3 regions of the Burkholderia sp. JP2-270 genome follow, and region 2 is predicted to be linked to each of the others. Evidence: riboswitches for the same ligand, from Rfam matches in the RefSeq annotation. Region 2 holds a riboswitch; each other region holds the start of a gene.

Evidence for each region. Region 2 has a riboswitch for cobalamin ahead of cobG (precorrin-3B synthase). Riboswitches for the same ligand answer to the same signal wherever they lie in the genome.
Region 1: linked by a shared signal. The riboswitch ahead of DM992_RS07835 (TonB-dependent receptor) and the one ahead of cobG (precorrin-3B synthase) in region 2 are both predicted to bind cobalamin.
Region 3: linked by a shared signal. The riboswitch ahead of DM992_RS24075 (CbtB-domain containing protein) and the one ahead of cobG (precorrin-3B synthase) in region 2 are both predicted to bind cobalamin.

The regions. Positions count from the first base shown of each region.
Region 1 covers NZ_CP029824.1:1,637,633-1,641,907, reverse strand. The annotation lists gene DM992_RS07840 (iron ABC transporter permease) at 1-568, opposite strand, end outside; gene DM992_RS07835 (TonB-dependent receptor) at 587-2,503, opposite strand; cobalamin riboswitch at 2,567-2,821, opposite strand; gene DM992_RS07830 (ATPase) at 2,976-3,326, shown strand; gene DM992_RS07825 (cell division protein ZapA) at 3,323-3,637, shown strand; RNA gene ssrS (6S RNA) at 3,719-3,900, shown strand; gene DM992_RS07815 (EVE domain-containing protein) at 4,012-4,275, shown strand, end outside.
Region 2 covers NZ_CP029824.1:2,690,927-2,695,201, reverse strand. The annotation lists gene DM992_RS12760 (precorrin-2 C(20)-methyltransferase) at 1-734, opposite strand, end outside; gene cobJ (precorrin-3B C(17)-methyltransferase) at 1-3, opposite strand, end outside; gene DM992_RS12755 (precorrin-8X methylmutase) at 731-1,357, opposite strand; gene cobG (precorrin-3B synthase) at 1,350-2,714, opposite strand; cobalamin riboswitch at 2,822-3,014, opposite strand; gene cbiE (precorrin-6y C5,15-methyltransferase (decarboxylating) subunit CbiE) at 3,217-4,275, shown strand, end outside.
Region 3 covers NZ_CP029825.1:1,378,208-1,382,482, reverse strand. The annotation lists gene DM992_RS24085 (inorganic phosphate transporter) at 1-917, opposite strand, end outside; gene DM992_RS24080 (histidine phosphatase family protein) at 1,098-1,685, opposite strand; cobalamin riboswitch at 1,734-1,876, shown strand; gene DM992_RS24075 (CbtB-domain containing protein) at 1,909-2,118, shown strand; gene DM992_RS24070 (CbtA family protein) at 2,132-2,860, shown strand; gene DM992_RS24065 (LysR family transcriptional regulator) at 2,883-3,791, opposite strand; gene metE (5-methyltetrahydropteroyltriglutamate--homocysteine S-methyltransferase) at 3,919-4,275, shown strand, end outside.

The DNA.
Region 1 (4,275 bases), 1.1 Mb from region 2:
AGATGATCCCGCGCAGCCGCGCATCGGGCGCGAGCGACAGCAGCAGCGTGACGAGCGCGCCCCACCCTGCCGCGATCACGACACCAGTGAGCAGCAGCCGCGGCGACGCGTCGCGCGAATCGCCGCGCCACAGCTCGCGGCGCGCGAGACCGAGCACGAGCGCGACCGATACGAGCGCGCCGGCGAACGCCGACGCATCGACGAGCCACCACGCACCGCCCGCGATCATCGCGACCAGCGCGAACCCGGCCGCGCCACCGGACACGCCGAGCACATACGGTTCCGCGAGCGGGTTGCGCAGCAGCACCTGCAGCAGCGCGCCGGCAAGCGCGAGCAGCGCACCGCACGCGAAGCCCGCGAGCGCGCGCGGCAGGCGCAGCGTGCGGACGATGTCGGCGAACAGCGCGTCGCCGCCATGCGGCACGAGCGACGCGAGCGCCTGCCACGGCGACATCGGCACGCTGCCGATCGACAGCGACACGACGAACAGCAACGCGACCACGGCGGCCAGCGCGGCCCAGATCGCGGCGGCGCGCGCGGCGCTCATGCCGCGCACGGGGCTGCGCATGACGCGCGGCGCATCCGCTTACTGCTGCTGCCAGCCGAGCGTGACATAGGCGCCGCGCTTCGGCGTGTTGTAGGCATATGCAAGCTCGTAGTCCTTGTCGAGCAGGTTGTCGATACGCGCGCTGACATACCACGACTTCGTGATGTTGTAGCGCGCGGACAGGTTGACGATCCCGTAGCCGCCGAGCCGCCCGCCGCCCGGATCGTTGCGCGCGCCGCTCACGAGCCATTCGCCGCCGACGCGCCACGCGCCGAACGCGCGGTTCACGGCCATCGACGCGAAACGCCGCGCGCGGCGGTCGAGATCCTGATTCTGCGTTTCGTCGACCGGGTTCTGCAACGTGGCGGCAACCCGTACGTCGGTCGCGCCGACATGCCCCTGCCACGACCCTTCGAGCCCCTGCACCTTCGCGCTGCCGACGTTCTGCGCAATATAGTAGAAACCGCTCCCGTCGGGCCGATAGTTGATCAGGTTCGCATAGCGCGTCTGGAACGCGGTGAGCCGCATCACGCCCACCGCATCGGACGCGTACTGCAACGCGGCCTCGATCGAATGGCTGCGCTCCGGCTGGATCGACGGATTGCCGGCCATCGGGTAATAGAGGTCGTTGAAGCTCGGCGCGCGGAACGCGTCCGAATAGCTCGCGGTCACCTTCCAGCGATCGGTCAGTTCGAGGCCGTAGCCGAGATAGTAGGAATTGGCGCCGCCGAAGTCCGAGTACTGGTCGCGGCGCAGGTTCGCCTGGAACTGCTGGCGGCCGAAGCGCCCCGAATAGCCGACCCAGCCGGAATTCACGTGACGCTGCGGCGCGGAATACGCATTCGACATGAATTGCTGGTCGAGCCGCTCGTAGCCGGCCTGGATCAGATGATCCGGCGCGATCCGGAAGTCGTTCTGCCACGTGTACTGGCGGTTGTCGGTATTGAAGTGATCGGTATAGACGCCGTTCAGCGCCGACTGGCTGCGATCGTTGCCGGTCGACACGCTCACGCGAGCGGTCCACCAGTCGGTCAGCTTGCCGTTCGTGAACGCACGCACCTGCTGCACGCGCGAATAGAGGTTGTTCAGGTCGGTCGGCACGCCCCACGCATTGTCGTAGCTGTTGTTGCCGTTCGACTGGAAGTAGCTGATGCCCGCATCCCAGCGGTCGTTGAAGCGGTGGCGCAGCGCCGCGGTGATGCTCTCGTTCAGGTAGCCGTTCGCATTCGGGTTCGCGTTCGGCTTCTTCGCCGGGTCGAGCGCGGAAAAACCGTTGTCCTTGTCGCGTGCGATCGACACGCTGAACGTCGTCTTTCCGTCGCCGTCGAGCCGCCCCGATACGCCGGCCTGCTGCGTCTGAGTGCCGTAGCTGCCGACGCCGACCGCGAAGTTGAAGCGCGGCGGATGATTGCCGCCGTCCTTCGTGAACACCTGCACGACGCCGCCGATCGCGCCCGAGCCGTACAGCGACGACACGTTGCCGTTCACGATCTCGACGCGCTCGATCTGGTCGAGCGGCAGCTGGCTCAGTTGCGCGGCACCGAGACTCGCGGAATCGACCCGCACGCCATCGATCAGCACGAGCGACTGCGTCGACTCCGCGCCGCGCAGAAACATCGTCGTGCTCGCGCCGGGGCCGCCGTTGCGCACGATCTGCGCGCCGGGTGCGAACGCGAGCAGGGTCGGCAGGTCGGCGCCCGGATGCGCGGCGATATCCTGCGCGTCGAATACGGTGGTTTGCGGAATCGTGTCGGCCAGCGCCTGCGGCGCGCGCTGCGCGGTGACGACGACCGGTTCGAGCATGGTCGCAGCGCCAGGCCGGGCCGCGGACACGGCCGACGTTGTCGCGGGTACGGCGGGCGCCGCGGCATCGGCATTCGCCGCGGTCTGCGCGGCGGCGGCAAGCGGCAGTCCGCAGAGCGCGCCGAGCGCCGTGCGGACGATTGGGGTCAGCATGAAGATAAATCCCGTGAAGCACTGCGCGCCCCGCCTCCCCGCAGGCCGCGCGTCACGAAGCCCATGCGGGCTCCCCGCCTCGGCCGGTATCCGGGCTGGCGGCGTACCGGCTCGCCTTCCCGCGCGATGACGCGCAGTGGCCCGCGCCCGCGTGCGACACCTGCACGCGGAACGCGCCCGAGCCGGCCTGCGTCACAGGACGCGGCCGCTTACCGTTGCGGGGGCAGCGCAGGTTGGCGGCCTCCCGGCGGAGCCCGCTCCCTGCTTCCCGTTTAACCGCGCGTTCCACGCGCGAGCACCGAGGCGGCGCCAGTTTAGGAGCCGCTCGCGCGAGCGTCAAGGAAGCGTCCGGACACGCACGTGGCGCGCCTATTCGCGGCAAGAAGCGGGGGTGTTACGACTGGAAACGTTACAGATGTCGGATTGCGCGTTATTCCGCGCTAAAATGCTGGGTCTTTAGAGGACGCAGCAAATGCTCAACGAACTCGAAACCCTATCTCAAAATATTGGCCGTCTGATTTCGCTGAACAAGCGCTATCACTCGGAACGGCTCGCGCTCGAGGAGCAGGTCGCGCAATTGCGCGCGGAAGCGGACACGGTCCGCGCGGAACTCGCGCAGCTGCGCGATGAACGCAATGCGCTCGCAGCCGAGCGCGACACGCTGTCGGCGAAGATCGACGACGCGCAGGTGAAACTGAACGCGATTCTCGAAAAGCTGCCGCGCTCGAAAAGCGCGGAGCAAGCCGACAACCAGCTCGACCTGCTGGATGCGCAGGCGCGTACGGGTGGCGATGACGCGGCCAGCCACGGAGAACATGCATGAGCACCAAGCAGATCGAAGTCTCGATTCTCGGTCAGGCCTATCGTCTCGCCTGTTCGGCCGAGACCGAAGCGGCGCTGCTCGAGGCGGTCGCGCGCGTGGACGCCGAAATGTCGAAAATCCGCTCGAACAGCTCGGTACGCGGCACCGATCGCATCGCGGTGATGGCGGCACTGTCGCTCGCATCGGAATTGCTGCGGCTGCAAACGAGCGTGCGGCACGGTGAAGCATTTCCGGCGGAGGAAATCCGTCGTACAATGCACCAGATGAACGAACAGCTCGGCGCGGTGCTCGCACAGCACGAGACGCAGTAACGTTTCAATCGATGCGTCGATTCTCCTTGATCTCGGCGATCAACGGTGGTCAAATTGGCGCATCGAAACACAGTTCAGTCAGCTTCCCTGCCTGGTTCGCCAAGGTCATATATTCCTTGAACCAATGCCATGTGCACGGTTGCGGAAATTTGTAGCACGGGCGCGCGCGTCACTCTGTCTGATGTACCCGAAGTGCTGCTAACTGCGACCAATTCTGAACCTCAGGTTCAGGATGCCGGCCTAGCGGCCAAGGCGGGGGCCTATCCAACGGCATCGGGCGAGTCCCGGTGCCGTTTTCTTTTTCAGGGTCTGTTTGCACGCAGAACGCGCATGCCAACAGACCATCATGCCTCCTGCTGCGTCGATCACGATCCATGCAATACTGGCTGATGAAGTCCGAACCGGACGAAGCAAGCATCGACGATCTCGCCAACGCACCGCAGCGCTCGCTGCCGTGGACCGGCGTGCGCAATTATCAGGCGCGCAATTTCATGCGCGACACGATGAAGATCGGCGACGGCGTGCTGTTCTATCACTCGAGCTGCCCCGAGCCGGGCATCGCTGGCCTCGCCGAAGTATCGTCGACGCCCTACCCCGATCCCACGCAGTTCGATCCGAGCAGCCCCTATTACGACCCG
Region 2 (4,275 bases):
CATCCTTGCCATTTTTCCCCCGGCACGACGAGCAGCGAGAAGTACGGCGACGCCATCGGGTCGACTTCGTCGAGCGGCACGATGCGCTGGCTCGCCATCGTCGCGCGCTCGACGTACAGCGCACGCTTCGCGAGCCCGAGTTCGTCGAGCACGCGCCGCACCTTGTCGAAATTGCGGCCGAGCTTCATCACCACGGCCGCGTCGGCCTGCGCGAGCCGCGCGCGCAGCTCGTGTTCGGGCAGCACGCCCGACAGCACCGACAGGCTCTGGTTGCGATAGACGAGCGGCTGGCCGAGCACGGCCGTGCCGCCGAGCATCGCGCACACGCCCGGGATGACCTCGGTGTCGTAGCGCGGTGCGAGGCGGTCGTGCAGGTACATGTACGAGCCGTAGAAGAACGGGTCGCCTTCGCAGATCACCGCGACGTCGCGGCCCGCGTCGAGGTGCGCCGCGACGATTTCGGCGGCCGTATCGTAGAAGTCGGCGATCACCGTCTCGTAGCAAAGCGGCGGCGGCAGCGCTTCGGTCGTCACCGGATAGACGAGCGGCAGTTGCGTCTGCGTGTCGAGCAGGTGCGCTTCGACGATGCCGTACGCATTGCCTTTCTTGCCCTTCGCGACGAAATAGGCGACCACGGGCGCGGCCTGCAGCACGCGCAGCGCCTTGATCGTCATCAGTTCGGGGTCGCCGGGGCCGACGCCGACCCCGAACAGGCGTCCGCGCGCGGTCGTCATTCGACCTCCGTCGCGAGCGCGTTGACCGCGGCGGCCGCCATTGCGCTGCCGCCGCGCCGGCCGAGCAGCGCGACGTACGGTACGCCGCGGCTGTCGGCGTCGAGCATCGCCTTCGATTCGGCCGCGCCGATGAAGCCGACCGGGAACCCGAGGATCAGCGCGGGGCGCGGCGCGCCGGCGTCGATCATGTCGAGCAGGTGGAACAGCGCGGTCGGCGCGTTGCCGATCACGACGATGCTGCCCGCCAGATGCGGGCGCCACAGTTCGAGCGCGGCAGCCGAGCGCGTGTTGCCGAGATGGCGCGCGAGGTCGGGCACCTCCGGCTCGCCGAGCGTACAGATCACGGGGTTGCCGGCCGGCAGCCGTGCGCGCGTGATGCCTTCGGCAACCATCTTCGCGTCGCACAGGATCGGCGCGCCGGCCGCGAGCGCCGTACGGCCCGCGGTGCCGGCGCCGGCCGAGAAGCGCAGGTCGTAGACGACGTCGACCATCCCGCACGCGTGAATCACGCGCACCGCGAGTTTCTCGAGGTCGGGAGGAACCTGCGACAGGTCGGCCTCGGCGCGGATCGTCGCGAACGACTGGCGGTAGATTTCCTGCCCGTCGCGAATGTAGTCAAGCATCGGTGGTGTCCTGGCTATGCCGCGCGTCCGTCAGTCGGGCCGCGGCCTGGTCAATCGTCAGATGGCGCGCGAGCGGGGCGCCGAGGCCCGCGGCGGCGTCGCGCCGGTAGAGGTCGTAGTGCGCGGGCGCCACCGCGACCAGCGTGTGCGCCGCGGGATGCGGCAGCGCGCAGTGGCGCTCGCAGCCGGTCAGGTGCACGTCGACCGGATGGCCGATGCGTGCGGCGAGCGCGAGCGCGTCGCGTTTCGTGTCGGCGTGCGCTTTCGCGCAGCCCGCGCTGCCGGTGCACGCGACGAGCGTCGCAAGCGGGTCCGACGATGCGCAGACGAAGCCGAGCGTTGCGAGCGCATCGAGCGTGGCCGGTGCGCGTGCATGCGACACGCCGTGGATGAACATGCCTTGCCACGGCGTCATCGACAGCGTGCCGTCGCCGTCGGTTTCGGCCAATGCGGCGAGCCGTTCCAGTTGCGTCGCGTCGAGCCGCCCGAGCGCGAATTGCGCGCCGACGCTGCAGCGCGCCGCGTCGAGCGACGGACGCGCACCGAAACGCAGTGCGGAATCGGATCGCATGCGCTGCCAGCCGGCGAGCGCTGGATCGGCCGTGAGCGGGAAGGGCAGGTAGTGCCGCGCATGTTCGAGCAACGCGCGTTCGCCGCACGTCGAGAGCAGCGCACGCATCCGCGTGACGTCGGCCGGCGCGAGATCGAGGAACGCGAGCAGCAGTGCGCGCACGAGCGCGACGCTCTGGTCGGGCGACACATCGACCGAAGCAGGCGGATCGTCGTGCGCGACCGGCGGGCAGCCGGCCAGCCCGGCCGCGATGCGCACCGCGCCGTCGTCGCGGCGCCATGCGGCGAGCCAGATGTCGTGCGGATGATCGAGCGCCGCGATCGATTCGCCGCCGTCAAGCTGGATCGAGAATTTCGGCGACAGCTCGCCGCGGCGCGGTTCGCTTGCCAGCATGTCGAGCAGCGGAACGACGAGCGCGCGGCTGTCGACGAGCGCGGCGGGGTCATGCCCGGCGAGCGGGCTGAGCATCACGTTGCGGACGTCGTCGCTCGCGGCCAGCGCGGCCGCATCGGCGGTCGAGTCTGCGGTGGCAACGGCGCGCGGGCCGAGCCCCGCGTCGAGCAACGCGCGCGTCAGCGCGTCGGCCCCGCCGTCGCGAATGCCGCGTAGCTGGAGATTTGCGCGATTGGTCGCGTCGATCGCGCCGGAGCCGTATGCGCGCGCGGCGGCGGCGATCGCGCGCGCCTGGCGCGCATCGAGCCGGCCGCCCGGCAGCTTGATCCGGCACAGCCCGCCGTCGGCAGCCGCGACGACGCGCACGAGCCCCGGGCAGGCCGACGGGCGCACGACGGGCGACGCAGGAATCGAATCGGGGGCGGAACTCAACGGGGTATCGGAACAGTGTCGCGCCGCGCGCCAACGCATCGGTACACCCCGCCCGACGCCGACTGGCACGCACGCACTTTCTGGCCGGCAGGTCTCCTGGCTGACAGGTCGGCGCCGGCTCCCGGCCTTCCCGGTCGAACCAGTGGCGTGAGGGGGGAGATCGGCTCGCTGTCTACAGTTGCGGGGGCAGCCACAGCGGCGCGCGGCGCGCCCTGTGTTCCCTCTTCGGCCCCGAAGGGCACCGGCGAACGAACGGCCGTAGGATACCCGATTTCGACCGCGGTTCGCGACCGGAAAGCCGTTCTCGGCGGACGAAGCGGAGGTTGGCCCGGCGCCGGCGGGTCGGCAGGTGAAACGCGGGATGGAACACGGTACCATGCCGTCTTTCGCAATGCGGACGGCTGCGCCGGCCCTTTTTCGGCCGCGCGGCGACACGATGGAATCGAACGATGGGGAAGGGTGCATGACGGCGTGGCTGACGGTAGTGGGCATCGGCGACGACGGTTACGCGGGGCTCGGACGCAGCGCGCGGCGCGCGCTGCTCGACGCGACGCTCGTCGTCGGCGCGCAGCGGCATCTCGACATGCTGCCCGCGCGGCTGCCGGCCGCGCGCGAAACGTGGCCGTCGCCGTTCGACGTCGCGGGCGTGCTTGCGCGCCGCCCGTCGCCCGTCTGCGTGCTCGCGAGCGGCGACCCGATGCTGTTCGGCGTCGGCGCGACGCTCGCGCGCCGGCTTTCCCCCGACGAATGGCGCGTGCTGCCCGCGCCGTCGTCGCTGTCGCTTGCGGCCGCGCGCCTCGGCTGGGCGCTGCAGGACATCGGCGCGGTATCGCTCGTCGGGCGTCCGCTCGCGACGCTCGCGCGCCACCTGCTGCCGGGCCGGCGCCTGTTCGTGCTGAGTGCCGACGGCCGCACGCCGGCCGCCGTCGCGGCCGAACTCGCCGCGCGCGGCTTCGGGCCGACGCGCATCAGCGTATTCGAACATCTGGGCGGCCCGCTCGAGCGGCGTGTCGACGGCCTTGCGCAGGACTGGAACGTCGACGAAACGGCCGCGCTCAATCTCGTCGCGCTCGACTGCCAGGCCGGCCCCGACGCGCCGCGCCGCGCGCTCACGCCCGGCCTGCCAGACGATGCATACCGCCACGACGGCCAGCTGACCAAACGCGACCTGCGCGCGATGACGCTCGGGCGCCTCGCGCCCGCACCCGGCGAGCTGCTGTGGGACGTCGGCGCCGGCAGCGGTTCGATCGGCATCGAATGGATGCGCGCGCATCCGTCATGCCAGGCGATCGCGATCGAAGCGCATGCGGAGCGGCAGCGCTACATCGAGCACAACCGTGACGCGCTCGGCGTGCCGGGCCTGCAGCTCGTCGCGGGGCGCGCGCCCGATGCGCTCGCCGGACTCGCCGCGCCGGACGCGATTTTCATCGGCGGCGGTGCGACGGCGCCTGGCGTACTCGACGCGTGCTGGTCGTCGCTGAAGCCCGGCGGCCGGCTGGTCGCGAACGCGGTCACGCTGCAG
Region 3 (4,275 bases), on a different replicon from region 2:
GTCGCGGCGGCCTGGTTCGCGACCGCAACGAAGGTCTGCGATTCGGCGGGCGTAACGGCCTTGTTCAGCGCATACGCGGTCGGCACCGTGCCGATCAGGATCAGCATGATGAGGCCCATTCCTTTCTGCCCGTCGTTCGAACCGTGCGCGAACGACACGCCCGTGCAGGTGAGGATCAGCAGGCAGCGAATCCAGAACGGCGGCGGCTGGTCCTTCGGCGGCTCCTTGTACAGCTCGGGAATCCGCACGATGGCCTTCAGCACGAGCAGCAGCAGCGACGCGCACAGGAAACCGACGATCGGCGAGAGCAGCAGCGACTTGCCGACGCCGAGCGCCTGGCCCCAGTCGACGCCGCTCGTGCCCGACGGCCCGTGCATCAACTGGTTCATCAGCCCGACGCCGATGATCGAGCCGATCAGCGTATGCGAGCTCGACGAAGGCAACCCGAAATACCAGGTCGCGAGGTTCCAGACGATTGCGGCGATCAGCAGCGCGAACACCATCGCGAAGCCCGCGCCGCTGCCGACCTGCAGGATCAGTTCGACAGGCAACAACTGCAGGATGCCGAACGCGACGGCGCCGCTCGAAACCATCACGCCGAGGAAGTTCCACATGCCGGACCAGATCACCGCGACGTTCGGTGTCAGCGAGTGCGTATAGATCACGGTGGCGACCGCGTTCGCGGTGTCGTGGAAACCGTTGACGAATTCGAAGCCGAGCGCGATCAGCAGCGCGGCGCCGAGCATCAGGTACGGGAACAGCGATCCTTCGCGGACTGGCGACAGATCGTCGATCAGGTGCGTGGCGATATAGACGGCGCCGATCGCGAGCACCAGCAGGAAGAAGGCATAGCCGACCTGCCGGTTGCGCTCGACGGAGCCGCGATTGTTCGCGGCGGACGAAGCAGGTTGATTCATGACGGCATCTCGTGAGGGAACCGCGTCCGATCCTAGCTGCGGCCAGCAGTCAGTTTGATGACAATCGGGATGACGAACGGTATGTCTTACGGCGACGTAAGGTGAATGTCGGCGCGCGACCGAGATGCGACACGTCGGCCCGTATCGCGGCCCAGATAGTGAACACGACACGGCAGGGACTTACGCATCGGTGTCGCGCCGATCGTCGTTCGTCATCAATGCCCAGCCGTGCGGTGATGCAACGAAGGTCATGCACGACAGCGGCGCGACGTCGATGCGGGTTGCAGCGTCGGGATTCATCCGCAGTACGTGTGCGACGGCCGCGCGAACGATCGCCGCGTGGGTGACCGCGACGATGTCGCGGCCAGGCGGCAGCGCGTTCAACCATGCGCCGACGCGGCGAGCGGCGGCTTCGAACGACTCTCCGCGATGCGGTGACGCGGATGGATCGGCGATCCATGCACCCAGTTCGTCCGGCAGGTCGCGTGCGAGGTCGTGCAGCCGCTTGCCGCGCCAGTTTCCGTAGTCGATGTCGCGCAGCGCGTCATCGACGTCGGCATGCAGCCCGAGCGCATCGGCGGTCTGCCGCGCGCAGCGTGCGGGGCTGCACAGCACGAGCGAGCCGGCGACGCCTGCCCACCGGTCGCGCAGCGCAGCGGCGTTCGCGAGCCCGTGAGCGTCGAGCGGATCGTCGTCGGGAAACGCGCCGGTGCGCATTGCCCGGGTCGATGCGTGTGCGATCAGGCGCAGCGAGGCATGCATGTTGATGTCGGTTTTCGAAAGGGGCCGGGGCGGTTGTGCGGTCGTCCGCAGACCTTCACTTCAATACGCGGACGTTCGCGCGTACAATTCGCCCGATACGAAACGCGGAAGCCGGTGCAATCCCGGCGCGGTCGCGCCACTGTAACCGGGGAATCCCGATCCCGGAAGCCAGACCTGCCTTCGTACCCATCCAACATTTGTCGGGGCGCGATTCCCCTGAGGTGCATCCATGAGCGAAGCAGTGCTGAAGCCGGTTGCCGTGCCGGCACCCATCCCCGTCCGTGAACTGTTGCCGTGGGCCGTGTTCGTCGGCCTGATCCTGCTGCTCGCACTCTATTTCGTCGGCGCGGAACAAGGCGCGACGTCGCTCGTGCCGGGCATGTACGTGCATGAATTCGTCCACGACGGCCGCCATCTGCTCGGCTTTCCCTGCCACTGACGCGGAGTACACGATGGTCGGAAAGCTGCTCATGCGCGGGATGCTCTCAGGCATCGCCGCGGGCCTCCTCACGTTCGGTTTCGCGAAAATCGTCGGCGAACCGCAAGTCGATCAGGCGATTTCCTTTGAAGAAAAGCTCGAGGCCGCCAAAGGCGACGTGCCGGAGCACGAGCACGAACTGGTCAGCCGCGACACGCAGGCCGGCCTCGGCCTGTTGACGGGTGTCGTGACCTACGGCGCGGCATTCGGCGGGCTGTTCTCGCTGGTCTTTGCGTATGCATACGGGCGAGGCGGCCGTCTCCCGGCACGGCCGCTGGCCGCGTGGCTTGCGCTGGCGGCGTTCGTCGCGCTCGTGATCGTGCCGAACATCAAGTACCCGGCCAATCCGCCGTCGGTCGGCGATCCCGACACGATCGGCTATCGCACGGGCCTGTTCTTCCTGATGATCGCGATCTCGATTGCGACGATGGCGTTCTCGGTCAGCGTGCGCCGCCATCTGCTGGCGAAGCTCGGCCAATGGAATGCGTCGATCGTCGCGGGGCTCGTGTTCATCGCGATCATCGCGGCCGTGCAGGTCGGGCTGCCGTCGATCGACGAAGTGCCGGCCGCGTTCCCGGCCGCCGTGCTGTGGAAGTTCCGCGTCGCGGCCATCGGCATGCAGGCGATCATGTGGACGACGATCGGCCTGCTGTTCGGCGCATGGGTAGAGCGCGGCGAACGCATCGGCATGCGCGCCGCCTGACACGTATCGCGACGGGGCACGCCTAGCGCAGCATGCGCGGCGCGTTCCACGTCGATTCGCGCGCAAGCGCGACGAACGCGGCCAGATAGTCGATCGATGCATCTGCTTCGCGGATGCCGAGGAAGATCTGCTTCGCGATCCCCTGCTTGCCGAGCTTGACCGGCACGACCGGCATCCGGTCCGCGTATTCGTCGGCGAGCCATCTCGGCAGCGCGGCCATGCCGCGCCCGCTCGCGACCATCTGCAGCATGATGTCGGTCGTCTCGATCGACTTGTGCCGCCTCGGCACGATGCCGGCCGGCGTCAGGAACTGGTTGTAGATGTCGAGCCGGTCGGTTTCGACCGGGTACGTGATCAGGATCTCGTCGGTCAGTTGCTCGGGAGTCACGTAGTCGGCGTTCGCGAACCGGTGTGAGTCGGCGACCACCAGCACCTGCTCGTAGTCGAACACGGGATCGAAGCGCAGGCCCGGCTTGTTCAGCGGATCGGGCGTGACGAGCACGTCGATGTCATAGCCAAACAGCGCACCGATGCCGCCGAACTGGAAGCGCTGCTTCACGTCCACGTCGACGTCGGGCCAGCGCGACAGATACGGCGACACGACCTTCAGCAGCCACTGGTAGCACGGGTGGCACTCCATCCCGATGCGCAGCGTGCCGCGCTCGCCCTTCGCGTACTGCCTCATCCGCTCCTCGGCGAGCTCGAACTGCGGCAGCAGCCGGTTCGCGAGCTTCAGCAGATAGTGCCCGCCCTGCGTGAGCCGCAGGCCGCGTCCTTCCCGATCCCAGATCGGCGTGCCGAGCTGCTGCTCGATTTTCCGGACGGTGTGGCTGAGCGCCGATTGCGTGAGATGCAACGCATTGGCGGCCGCGGTCAGCGAGCCCTGGCGCTCGACTTCACGAATGACGACGAGATGGAATCGTTCCAGCATGGATATCGCTTATCTAACAGATGCATGAACAAATTTAATGGATGAATGAAATAATGCCATTTTATTTCATGGTTTGAAATCCCTATCATGGCTGCCGGATCTTCTATTTCATCTGGACGGCAGCTTCATGGTCAGGACACACAACCTCGGTTTTCCGCGCATCGGCGCGAAGCGCGAACTCAAGTTCGGTCTCGAACGCTACTGGAAGGGCGAATCGTCGCGCGACGAGCTGAAGGCGCTTGGCGCCGGGCTGCGCCAGCGCCATTGGCACGACCAGCGCGATCTCGATCTCGCGCCGATCGGCGATTTCGCGTTCTACGACCAGGTGCTCGACATGAGCTTCACGCTCGGCAACCTGCCCAAGCGCGTGCAGGGCTTCCACGGCGACGTGCTCGACAACTATTTCCGCGTTGCGCGCGGCCGTTCGGCGCAGTCGGCGCAAGAGCATGCGGCGTGCTGCGGTGGCGTCGCGGCCGGTGAAATG